4 regions of the Mixta hanseatica genome follow, and region 3 is predicted to be linked to each of the others. Evidence: predicted binding sites of a transcription regulator. Region 3 holds the regulator's gene; each other region holds the start of a gene.

Evidence for each region. The regulator LexA, encoded in region 3, represses DNA repair genes until DNA is damaged. The targets are predictions, from matches to a motif close to TNCTGTATGTACATACAGNA.
Region 1: the regulator LexA is predicted to act here: its motif matches at 1,639-1,658, upstream of mutH (DNA mismatch repair endonuclease MutH).
Region 2: the regulator LexA is predicted to act here: its motif matches at 2,136-2,155, upstream of dinB (DNA polymerase IV).
Region 4: the regulator LexA is predicted to act here: its motif matches at 1,901-1,920, upstream of dinG (ATP-dependent DNA helicase DinG).

The regions. Positions count from the first base shown of each region.
Region 1 is NZ_CP082904.1:3,489,021-3,493,728, reverse strand. It holds gene K6958_RS16635 (TerC family protein) at 1-655, opposite strand, end outside; gene mutH (DNA mismatch repair endonuclease MutH) at 723-1,406, opposite strand; gene rppH (RNA pyrophosphohydrolase) at 2,092-2,619, shown strand; gene ptsP (phosphoenolpyruvate--protein phosphotransferase) at 2,632-4,708, shown strand, end outside.
Region 2 is NZ_CP082904.1:1,028,231-1,032,938, reverse strand. It holds gene pepD (beta-Ala-His dipeptidase) at 1-176, shown strand, start outside; gene K6958_RS04820 (E492 group microcin) at 297-596, opposite strand; gene dinB (DNA polymerase IV) at 1,065-2,120, opposite strand; gene dpaA (peptidoglycan meso-diaminopimelic acid protein amidase) at 2,377-3,114, shown strand; gene K6958_RS04805 (class II glutamine amidotransferase) at 3,085-3,852, opposite strand; gene lpcA (D-sedoheptulose 7-phosphate isomerase) at 4,008-4,589, opposite strand.
Region 3 is NZ_CP082904.1:3,909,424-3,914,131, forward strand. It holds gene zur (zinc uptake transcriptional repressor Zur) at 207-722, shown strand; gene K6958_RS18565 (CsbD family protein) at 809-1,021, opposite strand; gene dinF (MATE family efflux transporter DinF) at 1,243-2,565, opposite strand; gene lexA (transcriptional repressor LexA) at 2,667-3,275, opposite strand; gene K6958_RS18580 (diacylglycerol kinase) at 3,381-3,749, opposite strand; gene plsB (glycerol-3-phosphate 1-O-acyltransferase PlsB) at 3,878-4,708, shown strand, end outside.
Region 4 is NZ_CP082904.1:1,508,956-1,513,663, reverse strand. It holds gene dinG (ATP-dependent DNA helicase DinG) at 1-1,877, opposite strand, end outside; gene K6958_RS07330 (GNAT family N-acetyltransferase) at 2,021-2,539, opposite strand; gene K6958_RS07325 (MerR family transcriptional regulator) at 2,728-3,462, shown strand; gene K6958_RS21360 (hypothetical protein) at 3,542-3,649, shown strand; gene K6958_RS07320 (ABC transporter permease) at 3,630-4,364, opposite strand; gene K6958_RS07315 (ABC transporter ATP-binding protein) at 4,361-4,708, opposite strand, start outside.

The DNA of each region.
Region 1 (4,708 bases), 420 kb from region 3:
AGAACATCGCGAAATAGATATAGCCTTTCGGCACGTGGATATTGAAGCTTTCCAGAATCAGCGTAAAGCCGACCAGAATCAGGAATGCGAGCGCCAGCATTTTCACTGATGGATGACGATCGACAAACTCCCCGATGCCTTTCGCCGCGAACATCATCACGCCAACCGCAATCACCACCGCCGCCATCATAATGAACAGGTGATCGGACAGCCCTACTGCGGTAATCACCGAGTCGAGACTGAAAATAATATCCAGTACCATGATCTGCACAATGGCGCCGAAAAAGGAGTGAACGTTAGTTTTATGCTCCTCATCATTGCCCTCAATGCTCTCGTGGATCTCCATACTCGATTTCCACAGCAGGAACAGGCCGCCGCCGAGCAAAATAAGATCGCGTGCGGAAAAAGGGTGATCCAGCAGGGTAAACAGCGGGTTGGTGAGTTTAATGACCCACGCGATAGAGGCCAGCAGCCCTAAACGCATTAGCATTGCGCCCATCAAACCAAGGCGACGAGCGCTATTTTGTTGATGTTTAGGCAGTTTTGCCACAACCAGGGAGAGAAAAATAATATTATCGATGCCCAACACGATTTCCAGTATGGTCAGCGTGCCGAGGGCCAGCCAGGCATTGGGATCTGCAATCCAGTCAAACATTGTAACATTGCATCCTAAACGAAAGTTAAACGGTGATTATACGCATCGCCTCCCGCACTGGAAAAGGTTAAAGCAAAAAATGACGCGCCAGCAGCGGGGCGGTAAAGCTCTTCTTCAGATAAAAACCGCGCGGCAGCGTCATGATCGGCTGGCCATGCTCGCCGATGCCTTCCGTTAACGCCTTGCTGTTGGCCGCTTTAGGGCGGATCTGCAACACTTCGCCGTGACGGGCCGTGATGCGCTCCACCTGGCCCAGAACGATCATATCCATCAGCTCTTCCCAGTCGCGCTGCAGTTGCTCTTCTTCCTGCGGCGTAGGGCTCCACAGCAGTGGTGCGCCAACGCGTCGCGTCGCCAGGGGAAGCGCGCGATCGCCTTCTACCGGGATCCACAACACCCGCGCCAGCTTATGACGTACGTGGCTATTCTCCCAGGTGACGCCGCTATTGCCGGTCAGCGGCGCAACGCAAACAAAGGTGGTTTCCAGCGGGCGGCCCTGCGCATCAACCGGGATGGTTTTTAGCTCCACGCCAAGGTGGGCAAAATCACGCTCGGGTTTGCTGCCAGCGCTGGCGCCCAGATGCATCTCCAGCAGCATGCCTACCCAGCCTTTATCACGTCGTAAATCCGCAGGCGTGGCGATGCCGGCCTGCAACGCCAGTTCGCCCAGCGAATAGCCTGCCAGCGCCTGCGCGCGTGCCAGTAATGTCGCCTCATCAGGGGGCGGCGGAGTGAGAAAACGCGGCTCCATATGTCTCTCATTCATTGCTCAAAAAATGAACACCCACAGTCGGCAGGTGAGTTGCGCTCTGACGTACATAACAACCGGGGAATAATAGCATGATAAATCATAGGATTTTATTTGGCCGCGCAGCGGATGGGCAGAATCGCCCTGACGTTTTACCCACATTGTCACCGACAATGAACAGGATCTTACACCCAGTTATCCACAGAAACATGGGATAACTCGACTTTTTCTCCCATACTGTTTCCATTTACAGCCTTGACGGCGCCCTTTTTTGCTGGGTGCGACCATTTTGTGCATAACTTTATCGCATATTCTGTGGATAAAATCAGCGGTGTGCGATCTTTCGCCAGTAAAGGATCTTTGCAGGTATAAACAGTGCGATCAACGGCCAAATAGCCGCTAATAACGGGCGTAATTCTTTTCAAATAAAGGGGTTATGAATTTATGAGCGGCGCTGGATTAGTATGGATTTTGCCGCTTTTCCCACGTGGTTACCATGTTCTGCACAAAGCTATCCACAGAAAAAGTGAATAAAATTGCCCTTTTTGCCTGCTCGCTGTTTATAACTATGATGAACTCTGTGAGTTATCCCCCTGTTATGCGTTATTCACAGCCGCAAGCAGTGGTTTACCGCCTGTAAGGAGTATGAAACAATCAGACTATCTGAATTTCAGTTTGAGGTAGTCCCGTGATCGACGATGATGGCTACCGCCCAAATGTTGGTATTGTAATCTGTAACAGACAGGGACAGGTATTGTGGGCCCGGCGTTTCGGACAGCATTCCTGGCAGTTTCCTCAGGGTGGGATCAATCCTGGCGAAACGGCGGAACAGGCCATGTACCGCGAACTCTTTGAAGAAGTCGGCTTGCACCGTAAAGATGTGCGCCTGCTCGCCTCTACCCGAAACTGGTTACGTTATAAGTTGCCGAAACGTTTGGTGCGTTGGGACACGAAGCCGGTATGTATCGGCCAGAAACAGAAGTGGTTTCTTCTGCAGTTGATGTGCAATGACGCGGATATCAACATGCAAACCAGCAGCACGCCGGAATTTGACGGCTGGCGCTGGGTCAGCTTTTGGTATCCGGTTCGTCAGGTTGTCTCCTTTAAGCGCGACGTTTACCGCCGCGTGATGAAAGAGTTTGCCGCTGTGGTCATGCCATTGCAGGAGAGTGCAACGCAGCGCAATACGCCTGCTTATCGACGGAAGAGAGGTTAAGCCACGCTGATGATGCTGACTCAGTTGCGTGAGATTGTAGAGAAAGTGGCGGGCGCACCGCGCCTTGAAGAAGCGCTTGAGATCCTGGTGAACGAAATCTGTTTCGCCATGGAGACGGAAGTTTGCTCCATTTATCTCGCCGATCACGATCGTCGTTGCTATTACCTGATGGCGACGCGCGGACTGAAAAAGCCGCGCGGTAAGATCGTCACGCTGGCATTTGATCAAGGCATCGTCGGGCTGGTTGGTCGGCTGGCGGAACCGATCAACCTGGCGGATGCGCAAAGCCATCCCAGTTTTAAATATATTCCTTCGGTTAAAGAAGAGCGTTTCCGCTCTTTTCTCGGCGTGCCGATTATTACCCGACGTCAGCTGCTGGGCGTGCTGGTGGTGCAGCAGCGCGAGCATCGTCAGTTTGATGAAAGCGAAGAGTCTTTCCTGGTCACGCTCGCCACCCAACTGGCCACGCTGATCACCCAGTCTCAGGTTAGCCAGCTGTTTGGCCACTTCCGGCAAAAACGCGTGCGTGCGCTGGCAGCGGCGCCGGGCGTGGCGGTCGCGCCTGGCTGGGTCGATACCACGCAGCCTTCGCTGGAGCATGTTTTCGCCGCCTCGACGCTGGATGTTGGGCGCGAGCGGGAACGGTTGTCGCAGGCGATGAGCGAGGCAAGCAACGAATTTCGCCGTTTTAGCAAACGCTTCAGCGCCAGCGTGCAGAAAGAGAGCGCGGCGATCTTCGATCTTTACTCCCACCTGTTAACCGACGCCCGCCTTAAACAGGATCTGTTTGCCGAGATTGACGGCGGATCGGTAGCGGAATGGGCGGTGAAAAAGGTGATCGAGAAATTCGCCGCGCAGTTCGCCAGCCTGCAGGATACTTATTTGCGCGAGCGCGCCGGCGATCTGCGCGTGCTGGGCCAGCGACTGCTGTTTCATCTTGACGATACGCTGCAGGGCACCAACACCTGGCCGGAACGGTTTGTGCTGGTGGCGGATGAGCTAACGGCGACCACGCTGGCGGAGCTGCCGCAAGAGCGGCTGGCAGGCGTAGTCGTGCGCGACGGCGCGGCCAACTCGCATGCGGCGATCCTGGTGCGGGCGATGGGTATTCCAACGGTGATGGGCGCGGATATTCTGCCTGAACTGCTTAATAAGCGCTTGCTGATCGTGGATGGTTATCGCGGCGAATTGCTGATCGATCCGGAGCCGGTGCTGATTCAGGAATATCAGCAGCTGGTCAGCGAAGAAAATGAACTGAGCCGGCTGGCCGAGGATGACGTTGAGCAGATCGCCAGGTTAAAAAGCGGCGAGCGCGTTCAGGTGATGCTGAACGCCGGTTTGAGCGCTGAGCATGAGCAGGCGATGGATAACTGGGTGGATGGCATAGGCCTCTACCGTACCGAAATCCCGTTTATGCTGCAAAACGGCTTCCCTTCGGAAGAGGAGCAGGTCGCGCAGTACCAGGGCATGCTACAGCTGTTTCTGAACAAGCCGGTGACCCTGCGTACGCTGGATATCGGCGCGGACAAACAGCTGCCCTATATGCCCATCAGCGAAGAGAACCCCTGTCTGGGCTGGCGCGGCATCCGCCTGACGCTTGACCAGCCGGAGATTTTTCTGGTGCAGGTGCGCGCGATGCTGCGCGCCAACGCCGCCAGCGGCAATCTCAGCATTCTGCTGCCGATGATCACCAGCATTGATGAAATCGATGAAGCGCGCCGCTTGATCGATCGCGCCGGAAAAGAAGTAGAAGAGATGCTCGGCTACGCCATTCCTGAACCGCGCATCGGCATTATGATCGAAGTGCCCTCCATGCTGTTTATGATCCCGCATCTGGCTTCGCGCGTTGATTTCGTTTCGGTTGGCACCAACGATCTGACGCAGTATCTGCTGGCGGTGGATCGCAACAATACCCGCGTCGCCAATCTGTATGACTCTCTGCATCCGGCAATGCTTAAAGCGTTGAAGTCGATTGCTGAAGCCGCGCGCGAAGCGCATATCGACCTTTGCCTGTGCGGTGAAATGGCGGGCGATCCGATGTGTGTGGCGCTGTTGATCGGGCTAGGCTATCACCATTTGAGCATGAACG
Region 2 (4,708 bases), 1.4 Mb from region 3:
TCCACGCGGGTCTGGAATGCGGGCTGTTTAAGAAGCCTTACCCAAATATGGATATGGTTTCTATCGGCCCGACCATTACCGGCCCGCACTCGCCGGATGAGCAGGTACATATCGGTAGCGTGGCGCTTTACTGGCAGCTGCTGACCGAACTGCTGAAGGTTATTCCGGCGAAGTAATTTCGCCTGTAACGCATTGCCATCGGTAAAAAGTAAAGGCCAGAGCGTTTCTGGCCTTTTTATTTTTTTACACGGTTTATTTTATAGCGCGTTGTTTAACGCCGCTGGCGTGTAATATTTTTACTTAGGTACATTTTGATTTATCCAGTCTAAAGGTGCTGGTCCATAAATCCAGACAGGACCCATAGGCACTTTTGGAATAGGAACGTTAACTGGACCGTGATTAATAGCCCCCTGGATAACTGTTTGTAAAGCACCGCCAGTAGCGCCTACCAAAGCTCCCGGGGCGCCTCCGGTGATAGCCCCCCAGCCTGCACCATATGCCATATTAGTGGTCATTTGCTTAATCACTTCTTGATTAGCAGGATCTACAGCGGCTCCTGATACTGATGCCAGCAGGGAATGATTAATTTTCTTCATAGCGTATTCCTTTCCATAAAAAATAAATTATTTCATTGATCATCATTGCTATCAGCGTGATAAAAAAACAATTAATAAAAAACGCCAGATTAAAAGGTAAATTATTAAACCCTGGAGAAATCAATAATGGATAAAGAAAAGCATTCATCAAACATATAATGAAGCTGACGATAAGCTGATAGTAAACCCTTCTGGCATTATTACTTACTCGTAGATAGATTACCCAGGCCATAAGCGAAAAGAAACAAGGCGCAAAGACGGGCGTGAAAATCATATTACTTTCCTTTGATTAATATTTCCAAAGTGGTTAAGGCATCATCTCTTTCTCAATAGAAAACATCATATATCTAAAAAGCTATGCTTTATCATCCATTCTGGCTTTTAACCCTTTCATATGTATTTTCATTGTTTAGTCAGGCAAATAAATGACTAATCTCACATTTTAAAAATTCGTTGTTCTTAACCGCTCTACAGACCCAGCAGCAGTTGCCGTTCCAACTGGGGATTAAGCAGCGTCACGTGCAGCCCCACCAGCCTGACGCCGCGTCCGGCGCGGCGCTCTTCCCACGCCTCTTTCGCTACCGCGATCAAATCTTGTTTATTCAATACCGGCCAGACATGCTCTTGCGTGGTCTGCTGAAAGTCACTGAATTTAAGCTTAACGCCCTGACGCGCAATATGGCGATCCGGCTTGATTTTTGTTAGCCGCCGCTCCAGCTCCTCATAGAGAAAATCGATAATCTCCAGACACTGCTCCCAGTGATGAATATCTTCCGACAGGGTACGCTCTACGCCGAGCGATTTACGCTCACGATCGGTAATCACTTCCCGCTCATCAATACCGTGGCTACGCTCCCAAATCACCCGGCCAAATTTACCAAAGCGCTTCAGCAGCATCGCCAGATCGCTATTCTGCACGTCGGCACAGGTACGCAGCCCTAAATCTTCCAGCTTCTTTGCGGTGACTTTGCCCACCCCAGGGATTTTCGCCAGCGGCAGCGTCAGCAAAAACTGCGACACCTCTTCGGGGGTGATCACATACTGGCCATTCGGCTTATTCAGGTCGGAGGCGATCTTGGCAAGAAACTTGATGGGCGCGACGCCCGCCGATGCGGTAAGATCCAGTTCGCGGGCGATGGTCTGACGGATTTCACGCGCCATCAGCGTTGCCGAGCCGTGACAGTGCGGACTGTCGCTGACATCAAGATAGGCTTCATCCAGCGACAGCGGCTCAATACGCGCGGTATAGCGGGAAAAGATCTCGCGAATATGCGCAGAGGCCTCTTTATAAGCATCAAAGCGGCCCGGCAGCAGCGTTAAATGCGGGCAAAGCTTCAGCGCCATGGCGGTGGACATCGCGCTACGCACGCCATATTTACGGGCCGGATAGTTCGCGGTGCTGATCACGCCGCGCTGCGTCCGGTTGCCGCCAATTGCCAGTGGAATATCACGCAGGCTGGGGTTATCACGCATTTCCACCGCCGCGTAAAAGCAGTCCATATCGACATGAATGATTTTGCGCATAACCCCCTCCGCCAGCACTGGATAAGTATACAGCCAAGCTGAGCGAATTCAATGGCGTAGCGCGGTGAATATGGTGTAACGACGACCCGCTAAATTGCGGGCCGGCTCTGGAATAACAGCTATTTCTTAGCGGGCATCTTGATAAAAAAATAGACAGTGATAATGTTGCGCAGCGATAGCGGAATTATCCGATTATGCATGTCACAGACGCCGCAAGGCGTTGCAGTTTAACCCCCTCATCATCAAGGGAAAAAGAATGGGCAAAATCGCACTTTTGTTTGCGATGATTCTTCTGCCAGCCCTCAGCATGGCAAGCGCGCCTGAGCCAGTACAGCCACTGGCACCGGTCAGCAAAGAGTTAAAGAAGCAGTTATTAGGTACGCCGGTTTATATTCAGATTTTTAAAGAAGAGCGCACGCTGGAACTGTACGGCAAGATCGGCAATGAGTTCCGACTGCTCGACAGCTATCGCATCTGTAATTTTTCCGGCGGACTGGGGCCAAAGCGTCGGCAGGGCGATTTCAAAAGCCCGGAGGGCTTTTACAGCGTAAAACAGAGCCAGCTTAAGCCGGACAGCCGTTTTTACCGCGCCATCAATATTGGTTTTCCTAACCAGTACGATCGCCAGCAGGGTTATGACGGGAAATATTTGATGATCCACGGCGCCTGCGTCTCCGTTGGCTGTTACGCCATGACCAACGCCTATATGGATGAGATCTTCAGCTACGTTAACGCCGCTTTGCGCAACGGTCAGCCGGAAGTGGAAGTAAGCATCTACCCGTTCCGCATGACTGAAAGCAATATGCAGCGTCACCGTAACTCTTACTACGCTAACTTCTGGAAAGAATTGCAGCCGGGCTACGCCTGGTTTGTTGAGCATCGCCAGCCGCCGACGGTGATGGTTAACAACGGCAGGTATGTGCTGAACGGTTCGCCGGTCAGCGGCACGCCCGCCGCTTCGCAGTCATTCCTGGCGCTCTCCAAGGCAAAATAATTGCCATTCGCCTGGCAGAATGCGATGCCAGGTTTCATTGCCGGTTAGCGGCTGAGTAGCAATCACCGTGACCACGTCGTTTGGCGTGGTCTGCTTTTGAAAGTCGATCTCCACATCCTGATCCAGCAGTTTCGCCTTGCCGAACGGCGCGCGGCGTGTAATCCAGAACAGATTGGTCGAGCAATAGGCCATCAGATAGCGCCCGTCCGACAGCAGCATATTAAATACGCCTTTCTGCCGCAGCTCCGCCGCCAGTTCAGCGATATAGCGAAATACCGCAGGCCAGTTCCCTGGCGTACGCGGATAGCGCGTCGCCAGCTTATGCAGCAGCCAGCAGAACGCCTTTTCACTGTCCGTCTCGCCGACCGGACGAAAATTCCCGGTTTCCAGCTGGCGATAGCCGCTTAGCTGGCCGTTATGCGCATAGGTCCAGTTACGTCCCCACAGCTCGCGAGTAAAGGGATGAGTATTCTCCAGCGATACCTGACCACGATTCGCCTGACGAATATGCGCCACCACCGAACAGGACTTAATCGGATACTCCTGTACCAGGCGCGCAATAGGCGAGTTATAGCTGGGCTGCGGATCTTTAAAGGTACGGCAGCCCTTATTTTCATAAAAAGTGATGCCCCAGCCATCTTTATGCGGCCCGGTGCCGCCGCCGCGCTGCACCAGTCCGGTAAAGCTAAAGCAAATATCAGTTGGGACATTAGCGCTCATACCGAGCAGTTCACACATAGACGGGCCTCCGGCGCGATTTTGTTACGATTATAACGAATCAGGCGCAGAGTAGCAGCGGGAGAACGTATTTGTTAACAGCGCGCAGAACGCCCTGTCAGACAACAACAAGCCGCGCCGGGGCTGACGCGGCAGGATTAACGGCAGCTATGCCGTTACTTCTTTTCCATCTCTTTTTCGATCAATAGCATCAGGATATGAATCACTTTGATGTGGATTTCCTGAATGCGATCGGCATAGCCGAAGTGCGGCACACGAATTTCGATATCCGCGCTGCCCGCCATTTTGCCGCCGTCTTTGCCGGTAAGGGTAATCACTTTCATGCCCTGCGCGCGCGCCGCGTCAATCGCCTTAATGATATTGGCTGAGTTGCCTGACGTTGAGATGCCCAGCAGCACGTCGCCCGCACGACCTACCGCCTCAACATAGCGTGAAAAGACATAGTCGTAGCCAAAGTCATTACTGACGCAGGAAAGATGGCTAACGTCAGAGATGGCAATTGCCGGATAGCCCGGACGGTTTTCGCGATAGCGGCCGGTCAGCTCTTCCGCAAAATGCATCGCATCGCAATGCGAACCGCCATTGCCGCAGGAAAGCACTTTGCCGCCCGCTTTAAAGCTGTCGGCAAGTAGCACGGCAGCACGCTGAATCGCATGAATATTGGCATCTTCGCTCAGGAATTTATTTAGCGTATCCGCTGCTTCGTTAAGTTCTGAACGAATAATATCCTGGTACATAGGGAGGTCCTTTGAGGAGAAAGAGTCCGCGCAAGTTTACCGAAATGACAACGGGTCGCAAAGCGTTACCCGGTAAAGCTGCGGCACGGTTAGCAACATAAAACCGCTGAGGCGCCCGC
Region 3 (4,708 bases):
AAGGCCATTAAGTTTCAGGGCCGATGGAAATTTGCCGTTTTTCGGTAATTTAACGCACGTTAGGCGACTTTTTTCAGCGGCATTGGGAAAAAATCTGTATTTAGCGGTGATAGAGCGGGTTACTCAGCATAGTGGCGATTTAGCAATCATTTTGTCTGATAACGGGCGTGTGATAACATAACATTTCAATCGCCCGGAGAAAGATTATGAGCGTATCGCCTTCACAACAGATTTTGTCGCAGGCTGAAAAAATCTGTCTGCAACGCAACGTGCGCCTGACGCCACAGCGTCTGGAGGTGCTGCGTCTGATGGCTGAACAGAATACAGCAATTAGCGCTTATGACCTGCTCGATCTGTTACGCGTCTCTGAGCCGCAGGCCAAACCGCCGACCATTTATCGCGCGCTCGATTTTTTGCTGGAGCAGGGTTTTATTCATCGCGTTGAATCGAATAACAGCTACGTAGTATGTCATCATTTCGAAGAGCCGCAGCATACTTCGGCGATGTTGATTTGCGATCGATGCGGCACCGTCAGTGAAGAGCATGCGCAGGGTGTGGAAACCGTTCTCCAGCTGCTTTCTCAGCAGAGCGGATTCTCATTGCGTAATAGCGTGATAGAGGCGCATGGGCTGTGTGCTGGCTGTAAAGATGTGGAAAACTGTCAGCATCCGGAAAACTGTACGCACGATCACAGCATCATGGATAAAAAACGTGGGCGATAGCGAATCGGGGAAAAAAGTCAGGCGGGAGAAATAAATGAGCGGCACGTTCCTTGTGCCTGGGCAGGAGCCTTACCCTGAAAATGCGCTTACCAGCGATAATCGCGGTTATTCGTTTCCCAATCGCTCACTTCTTTTTCCGCTTCATCTTTGGCATAGCCGTAGCGTTCCTGAATTTTACCGACCAGCTGATCGCGTTTACCTTCAATGACGGTCATATCGTCATCGGTCAGCTTGCCCCATTTTTCCTTCATTTTACCTTTAAACTGTTTCCAGTTACCGCCGGCTTCGTCTCTGTTCATAATTTTGTCCTCTACCTTAGGTGTTAACAGCTTTTGGCTAACAGCGAAATTGCGTTACCGTAAGAACGCTGTTTCCCTGTGTCTTACACTTTTAATAATAGTAGAAACCGGTGGTTTTGCTTAAAAACATAGAGATATGAACTAATAAAGCGGCGTAAAAAGTGTCGGCTATGCTGAAAAACCAGCGAATTCAGTGAATAAGCGTAGCCGTATAAAATGTGTCAAAGCGTGAACCAATCGCCACGCCGCTGATAACGATGCCATACCCATCCCAGTGTCAATCCACGCAGCAGTAAGAAAACGCTGATAGCCAGCCATAGCCCGTGATTGCCCAATAGCGGCACGGTTAATAACGTCAGGCCGAAGCCCAGCGCCGCCAATGCCATACTGTTGCGCATTTCACGTCCGCGCGTGGCGCCAATAAACATGCCATCCAGTAAATAACACCAAACGCCCACCACGGGTAACAGCATCTGCCACGGCAGGTAGTGATTCGCCAGCGCCTGCAGCTGCGGCAAAGAGGTCAACATAGCGACAATCTCCCTTCCCCACTGCGCATATCCTAAGGCAAACAGCAGCGCGACCAGCCCCGCCTGGCGGCAGGCGGCAAGCCATACACGCCGTAGCTTGCTGTTATCGCGTGCGCCGAAGGCTTCGCCCGAAACCGCCTCAACCGCATAGGCAAAGCCATCCAGCGCATAGGCGGTAAAGGTAAGAAACATCAGCAGCACGGCATTTACCGCCACAATCTCGCTGCCCATGCGCGCCCCTAAAATCGTGATCGAGGCAAAGCACAGCTGCAACAGCAGCGAACGTAGCATGATATCGCGGTTTAAACGCAGCAACCGCCGCACATCGCCCTTCAATCCCTCTTTAAGGTGCGCAAAGCTGATCTGCCGCAGGCGCAGCACATGCCAGACTAAAACCAGCCCCACCAGCAACGAAACCGTCCCAGCGATGGCGGTCGCCGCCGCCGCGCCAGTCACGCCCCAGCCAAGGCCAATAACAAACCATAAATCGAGCAGGATATTGACCAGATTACCGACAATCAGCAGGATAACCGGCGCCCGCGCATACTGCACGCCCAACAGCCAGCCGAGGATGACCAGATTAGCCAGCGAGGCAGGCGCGCTGAGCCAGCGTATAGCAATAAAACGCTGCGCCTGCTCCAGCACTGCCGGACTGCCGCCGACAACCTGCGCAGCCAAAGCGCTTAACGGCCCCCGCAACAGAATAAAGGCGATACCGGCGATAACCGCAATCGCTAAAGGTTGCATCAACGCGCGAGCCAGCGCTGGTTTATCTCCCGCGCCGAACGCCTGTGCGGTCAGCCCGGTAGTGCTCATGCGCAAGAAAAGCAGCAGCATAAAAAGAAAGCTGGTCGCGGTGGTGCCTACGGCTACGCCGCCAAGATAGACAGGGCTATCAAGATGGCCAATAACGGCAGTATCTACCAGGCCCAGCAGCGGTACGGTAATGTTTGAGAGGATCATAGGCAGCGCCAGCCGCCAGAGGTGTTTATCGGTCGCAGAGAAGAAGTGCATGGCAATCCGCAGAAAAAATATGGCGACAGGCCACAGCGGTTATCGCCGGAACAAAAGCTAAAGGGGAAGCGAGCGGCGGCCAGCAGGCCGCCACAGAGTCATTACAGCCAGTCGCCGTTACGAATAACGCCAACGGCCAGACCTTCGATAGTCAGCGTCTGCTGCTGCAGATCGACGACAATCGGCTGGAAATCATGGTTTTCCGGCAGCAGCTGCACGGTATTGCCCTGACGCTTCAGGCGTTTAACAGTGACTTCATCATCAATGCGTGCTACGACCACCTGGCCGTTACGCACATCCTGCGTTTTATGCACCGCCAGCAGGTCGCCATCTACAATGCCGATATCTTTCATCGACATACCGCTAACGCGCAGCAGAAAGTCAGCGTGGGGTTTGAACAGGTTAGGGTCGACCTGGAAACGGCTTTCAATATGCTCCTGCGCCAGCAACGGTTCGCCGGCGGCGACACGACCAATCAACGGCAGACCGTTTTCTTCTTCCGCCATCAGGCGGATACCGCGTGAAGCGCCGGACACCATTTCAATGACGCCTTTACGCGCCAGGGCTTTCAGGTGTTCCTCTGCGGCGTTAGGGGAGCGAAAGCCTAACTGGGCGGCGATTTCCGCGCGCGTTGGCGGCATACCTGTCTGATTAATGTGATCGCGAATCAGGTCATAAACCTGCTGCTGCCGAGCCGTTAAGGTTTTCATCCCGCCCCCTGGTTGTTTATACAGTCGCTGTGAGTATATACAGGTATTAGTGGAATGGAAACCGGAAGCTGTGTAAAAAACAACTCTTTATCTATTATGGAAACTTTATCGTAAATAAGGCCATAACAGGGTTACCCAAACAAAAAGGGCCAGTATGATGCTGAGCAGCACCGCCGCAGAACCCATATCTTTGGCACGGCCGGCCAGCGGATGAAACTCGCTGCCGATGCGGTCCACCACCGCTTCGATAGCGCTGTTAAGGATCTCGACGATAATAATGAGAAACACGGAGCCAATAAGCAAAACGCGCGTTATGGCATCGACGTCAAGCCAGCAGGCGATAATCACCGCTGCCAGCGTCAGTATCGCTTCCTGGCGAAATGCCGCTTCATGTTGCCAGGCTGCCCGCAGGCCTTTCCACGAATATCCGGCTGCTTTAATGATGCGGATCAGGCCCGTTACGTTATTTGCCATCTACAGGGAACCCTTTGCAATGTTTAACGTCAATGTCAGGGTGCAGCACTAAATGCAACACCACAGATCTTCAATGCGCTTTCTGGTATGCTTGCGGCGCTTTGCTAACAAGAGGCTTCATGTTGTCTATGTCAGGTTGGCGTAAACTTTATTATAAGTTACTGAATTTACCACTTACATTTTTAGTTAAGAGTAAGGCGATTCCGGGCGATCCGGTAGCGGAACTGGGACTCGATACCTCGCGCCCCATTATGTATGTATTGCCTTATGATTCAAAGGCCGATCTCCTTGCGCTGCGCACCCAGTGCCGTCTGCACGATCTGCCCGATCCACTGGAGCCGCTGGAGATAGACGGCGCCCTGCTGCCGCGTCACGTCTTTATTCATGACGGGCCGCGCGTTTTCCCCTATTTCGTGCCGAATCAGGAATCCGTGAAGCTGTTCCACGACTACCTCGATTTGCACCGTAACAACCCCGATCTCGATGTACAGATGGTACCGGTTTCGGTGATGTTCGGCCGTGCGCCGGGGCGTGAGGTGCAGGGCGAACAAACCCCTCATCTACGCGAACTGAACGGCGTACAGAAGTTTTTTGCCGTACTGTGGCTGGGGCGCGATAGCTTTGTGCGTTTCTCGCCGATGGTTTCTCTGCGTCGTATGGCGACGGAGCACGGCACGGATAAAACCATTGCGCAGAAGCTGGCGCGTGTGGCGCGTATTCATTTTGCCCGTCAGCGTCTGGCCGCGGTAGGCCCGCGTCTGCCGGTGCGCCACGATCTGTTTAATAAACTGCTGCAGTCGAAAGCGATCGCCAAAGCGGTAGAAGACGAGGCGCGCAGCAAGAAAATCTCTCAGGAGAAAGCGCAGCAGAACGCCATCGAGCTGATGGAAGAGATCGCCGCAGATTTTTCCTATGAGATGATTCGTCTTACCGACCGCGTGATCGGCTGGACATGGAGC
Region 4 (4,708 bases), 1.9 Mb from region 3:
TCGGTCAAAATTACCGGACTGTCCACCGGTGGAAAAGCAATTTTATGAATATGTACCTGAGAAAGCAGCTCGCCTTTTAAATCCAGCCCTTCGGCAAAAGATTGCAGCCCCACCAGCACGCTCGCCTCGCCCTGCTCTACCCGCTTGCGGTGCAGCTCCACCAGCCGGTAACGCGGCTGATCGCCCTGCACCAGCAGCATCAGCCGCAAATCGCTCAGATGCGTTAAAAACTGTTGCATGGCGCGATTGCTGGCAAACAGCACCAGCATCCCTTTGTGCTGGCCCGCTTTCACCTGATGGCGGAAGAAATGGGCCATCTCGGCGATATGCTGCGCTTCATTAGCCATCAGCGGCTCATAGCGCATCTGCGGAATGATCAGTTTGCCCTGCTCAACGTGATTAAACGGCGAGCCGAGCGCCACAAAGCGATCGCCGACCTTTTCGCTGAGGCCGGAAAGCTCCTGCAGACGGTTAAAGCTGTTCAGCGACTGCAGAGTCGCCGAAGTCAGCACCACGTGCGGCACTTTGCGCCACAGCAGCTTTTCCAGCTGTTCGCTTACGCGAATGCCGGCGCAGTGGAAAAACAGATGCGGCTGGCCTTCACGCAGCTCGCGGCTGACCCATTTCGACACCGGCGCGCCGGAGGCCTGCTCCATCGCCGCCAGCCGCCATAGCTTGCTGATGCCTTCAAACCAGCCGAAAGCGCGGTTCATCTGCAGCATAGTGCGATGCAGACGCACCACATCGTACTGCCCGCTTTTTTCGCTGAGATCGTTCAACAACCCTTCCGCCAGTCCGCGTAATCCATCGCTCAGCTTAAAGAGACGCGCGCACAGGGTTTGCATCTCTTCCGGCAGCTGGCCCATCTCAAAACGGTACTCGCCTTCCTGCGGCTCCGGCGGCAGCCATAGCGCCAGGATGCGCGTCAGGCTGGCCAGATGTTCACGCCATTCATCGCAGTGCGCTTTTAGCCGTTCGGGATTGGCCAGCGGCGGCGGCGATTTCGGCCGAAACTGCGCCATACAGGTTTCCACCAGGCGTACAAACAGATCGAGCTGCAGGCTGGTCCAGCCAACGGTAATATCGGCGCTGGTTTCCAATGCATCGCGCGCCACCTCTGGCAAATGATGGCCTTCATCTAATACCAGCAGCAGATGCTTCGCCGGCGGCAGCACCGATTCGCTTTCCAGCGCCGCCATCACCAGCGCATGGTTAGCCACTACCACGTCCGCCTGCTCGATCTCTCGCCGGGCGACAAAAAAGGGACATTCGCGATACCAATGGCAGTTTCGCGCCAGACAGTTGGCCTTATCGGTGCTTAAGCGTTGCCATAACGTATCGTCGATCGCCTCTTCACAATGATCGCGCAGGCCGTCCCACTGATGTCGATCCAGCGCTTTCTCCAGCTTCGTGCAGAGCTTGCGCTCATCTTTGTTCGCTACCAGATTGTCATCAAGAAACAACAGCAGATCGCCCTGCTTTTCGCTGTCGGTCGCCAGCGCATTCAGGTTACGCGGGCAGACATAGCGCCCGCGCCCAAAGGCGGCGGTAAATTTCAGCTCGGGAATAATTTTTTGTAGCAGCGGCAGATCCTTACTGAAGATCTGATCCTGTAGCGCGACGTTTGCGGTGCTGATGATCAGCGGTTTCTCTTCGGCACGGCCAACGGCAATGCCGGGAATAAGATAGGAAAGGGTTTTACCCACGCCGGTCGGCGCTTCTATCGCCAGATGACGTCCGTCGTCACCGGCCAGGGTTTTCGCCACTTCGGCAATCATCTGCCGCTGCGGCGCGCGTGGAATAAAATCGGGAACCTGCTGCTGCAGCGCTTTATACCATTCGCCAATCTGCGCTTTTAACGCTGCGGTTAATGCCATCTTGCTCTCTTCCTGCGTTGATAACCTGTATTTTTACACAGTATGAAGCTGACGTCAGCCGCTTATCGGCAAATTTGGAACCGCGTTTCCGGCAGGCTGCGCCCGCAGCGCTGGGCGTAACCTGCTGTGGCGTACGGCCAGCCTCAGGCCAGCCGCTTATACATCACCGTGGTGGCATCCATCACTCCTTCCGTGGACTGGGCGTAATAAGGGATGGCTCCGGCGATTTCCCAGCCCAGCGACAGATAAAGCAGGCTGGCGATATCGCCGCTGCGGGTATCCAGCACCATTAAACTGCGCCCCTCCTGCTTAACCCGCTGCTCGGCCAGCGCCATCAGCTGACGCGCAATGCCCTGCCGCCGCGCCGCGGGATGCACCAGCAGCTTGCTGATTTCAGCACGATGCCGCCCGTTGGGCATCATATTCCATAGCACCATCACCGTAGCGACAATGCGCTGTTCCTGCCGCGCCACCAGCAGCACCCGATCGCCACGCTCCAGGCCATCAAAAGTATCCTGCCAGAAATTTCTCATTATTTGTCGATCGCCAGGATCGATAAATCCTACGCTGGCGCCTGCGCTGACGCAGCCCTGTAGCACGTCGGTCAGCGCTTCCAGCTCGCTCAGCGCCTGTTGCCGATTAACAGCCTGATATTCAATCATTATTGCTCCATGAGTAAATACTCTGCGCCTGCGGCGCAAAAGGATCACAAACAGCACACGGACCTCTGAGATTTACCGGCTTTGCGGCCTGGATCAAGTTGTACAACTAAAAAAATCATGTACAAGTTAACTCAGCTCCGCTAAGGTTAACGCAGATAATGTATCTTAAATGCAAGTTGAGGCAGTCAATGGCCCTGTACAGCATCGGCGATGTCGCCGAACGCTGTGGTATTAACCCTGTAACGTTACGCGCATGGCAGCGTCGCTATGGGCTGCTTAAGCCACAGCGCACCGAAGGCGGGCACCGACAGTTTGATGACGAAGATGTTCAGCGTATCGAAGAGATTAAGCGCTGGATAGAGAGCGGTGTGCCGGTGGGCAAAGTGAAAGCTCTGCTGGAAGGCGATAACGTAGATACCCACGATGGCTGGGTTGCGTTACAGGAAGAGGTGATGTCCGTGCTGCGGCACGTACGGCCGGCAAAACTGCGGGCGAAAATCGCTAACCTCGGCCGCGAGAACCCCGTCGATGCGCTTATCGATCACGTTTTTGTGCCGGTTCGCCAGCGGCTGGGCCTTGATCAAAATACCGCAAAAGCAATGTGCAGTCTGCTGGACGGCGCCCTGATCGATTACGTCGCCTTTTGTCTGACCGGCTCGCGTAAAAAAGCGGGCAAAGATGCGCTGCTGATTGGTTGGGGAGTGGAAGATCGCACCCGCATCTGGCTGGAAGCCTGGCGTCTTTGTCAGCAGGGCTGGCGTGTCGATGTGCTGGCGGAGCCGCTGGATCATCCGAGGCCAGAGCTGTTTCCAGGCCAGAAAATATTTGTCTGGACCGGTAAGAAACTGACCCGCCGGCAAATGGAGCAGTTTGCTCACTGGCATGAGCAGGGCTTCTCAATCAGCCTGCACGGACCGAGTTAAAAAGAGCGCAAATTGCCTAGTCGCCAGGAGCGGATCGGGTTATGATCCGCTCTCTTGTGTTATCGTTACAGGCAGTATTATGAACTGGCAAAAATTTTTGGTTGGCACTCTGTTTTTCATTATGGCGGTCGGCGGCACCGGCGGTCTGATGCTGGTGGGCTATACCATTATTTTACATTCCCGCTAAAACAGCGCTGCAGGCGCTCAAACAGCCGGTCCACCACCAGTGCCAGTAGCGCCACCAGCACCGCTCCCTGAATCACATACGCCGTATTAAACCCGCTCAGACCGATAATAATCGGCGATCCCAGACTTTTCGCCCCTACCGTAGAAGCTATCGCTGCGGTGCCGATATTAATAATTACCGACGTGCGTACCCCGGCGATAATTACCGGCGCGGCCAGCGGCAGCTCAACGCGCGTTAAACTCTGCCAGCCGCTCATGCCCGCGCCCTTCGCCACTTCTTTGACGCTGGCGGGCACCGATTCGATCCCGGCCAGCGTGCCCTGCAGCACCGGCAAAATGCCGTACAGCATCAGTGCAATAATCGCCGGCTGCTCGCCAAAACCGATGACCGGCACCGCCACCGCCAGCACCGCTACCGGCGGAAAGGTTTGCCCGGCGGCGGCCAGCGTTTCCACCAGCGGACGAAACTCGCGCCCGGCGGGGCGCGTCACTGCGATGCCCGCACCAAGACCTATCAGCGCTGCGGCCAGGCTGGAAAACGTCACCAGACGCAGATGCGCCAGCGCCAACTGGAAAAAACTCTCCTGCTGATAGACCGGGCGATCCAGCTGCGGGAACCAGCGGGCAAACAGCGGCCCGCTCCAGGGCATCAGCAGCAGCAGCGCGATAAATAGCGCCATCAGCCACAGCAGCGGATCGCGCATTAGCCGTTTCATGCCCCCTCCCGCTGACGCAGCAGATCGCTGAAATGCAGCACGCCCAGCGGCACGCCCTGCGCATCAATCACCGGCAGCTTATCGGTTTGTCGGGCGATAAACAGGGAAAGCGCTTCGCGTAGCGACATCTCGGCCGCGACCGGCGCCGCTTCCAGCCATTCGCCGCGCCGGGCCGCGCCGCCCGCGTTGCCCAGCGAGAGCAGGCGCACGCCCAGCTCGCTGCGGCCAAAAAAGTCACGCACAAAATCGTTGGCGGGACGAGTCAACAGTTCGACCGGCCTGCCCTGCTGGACGATGCGCCCGTTGTCCATCAGCACAATGTTATCCGCCAGCGCCAGCGCTTC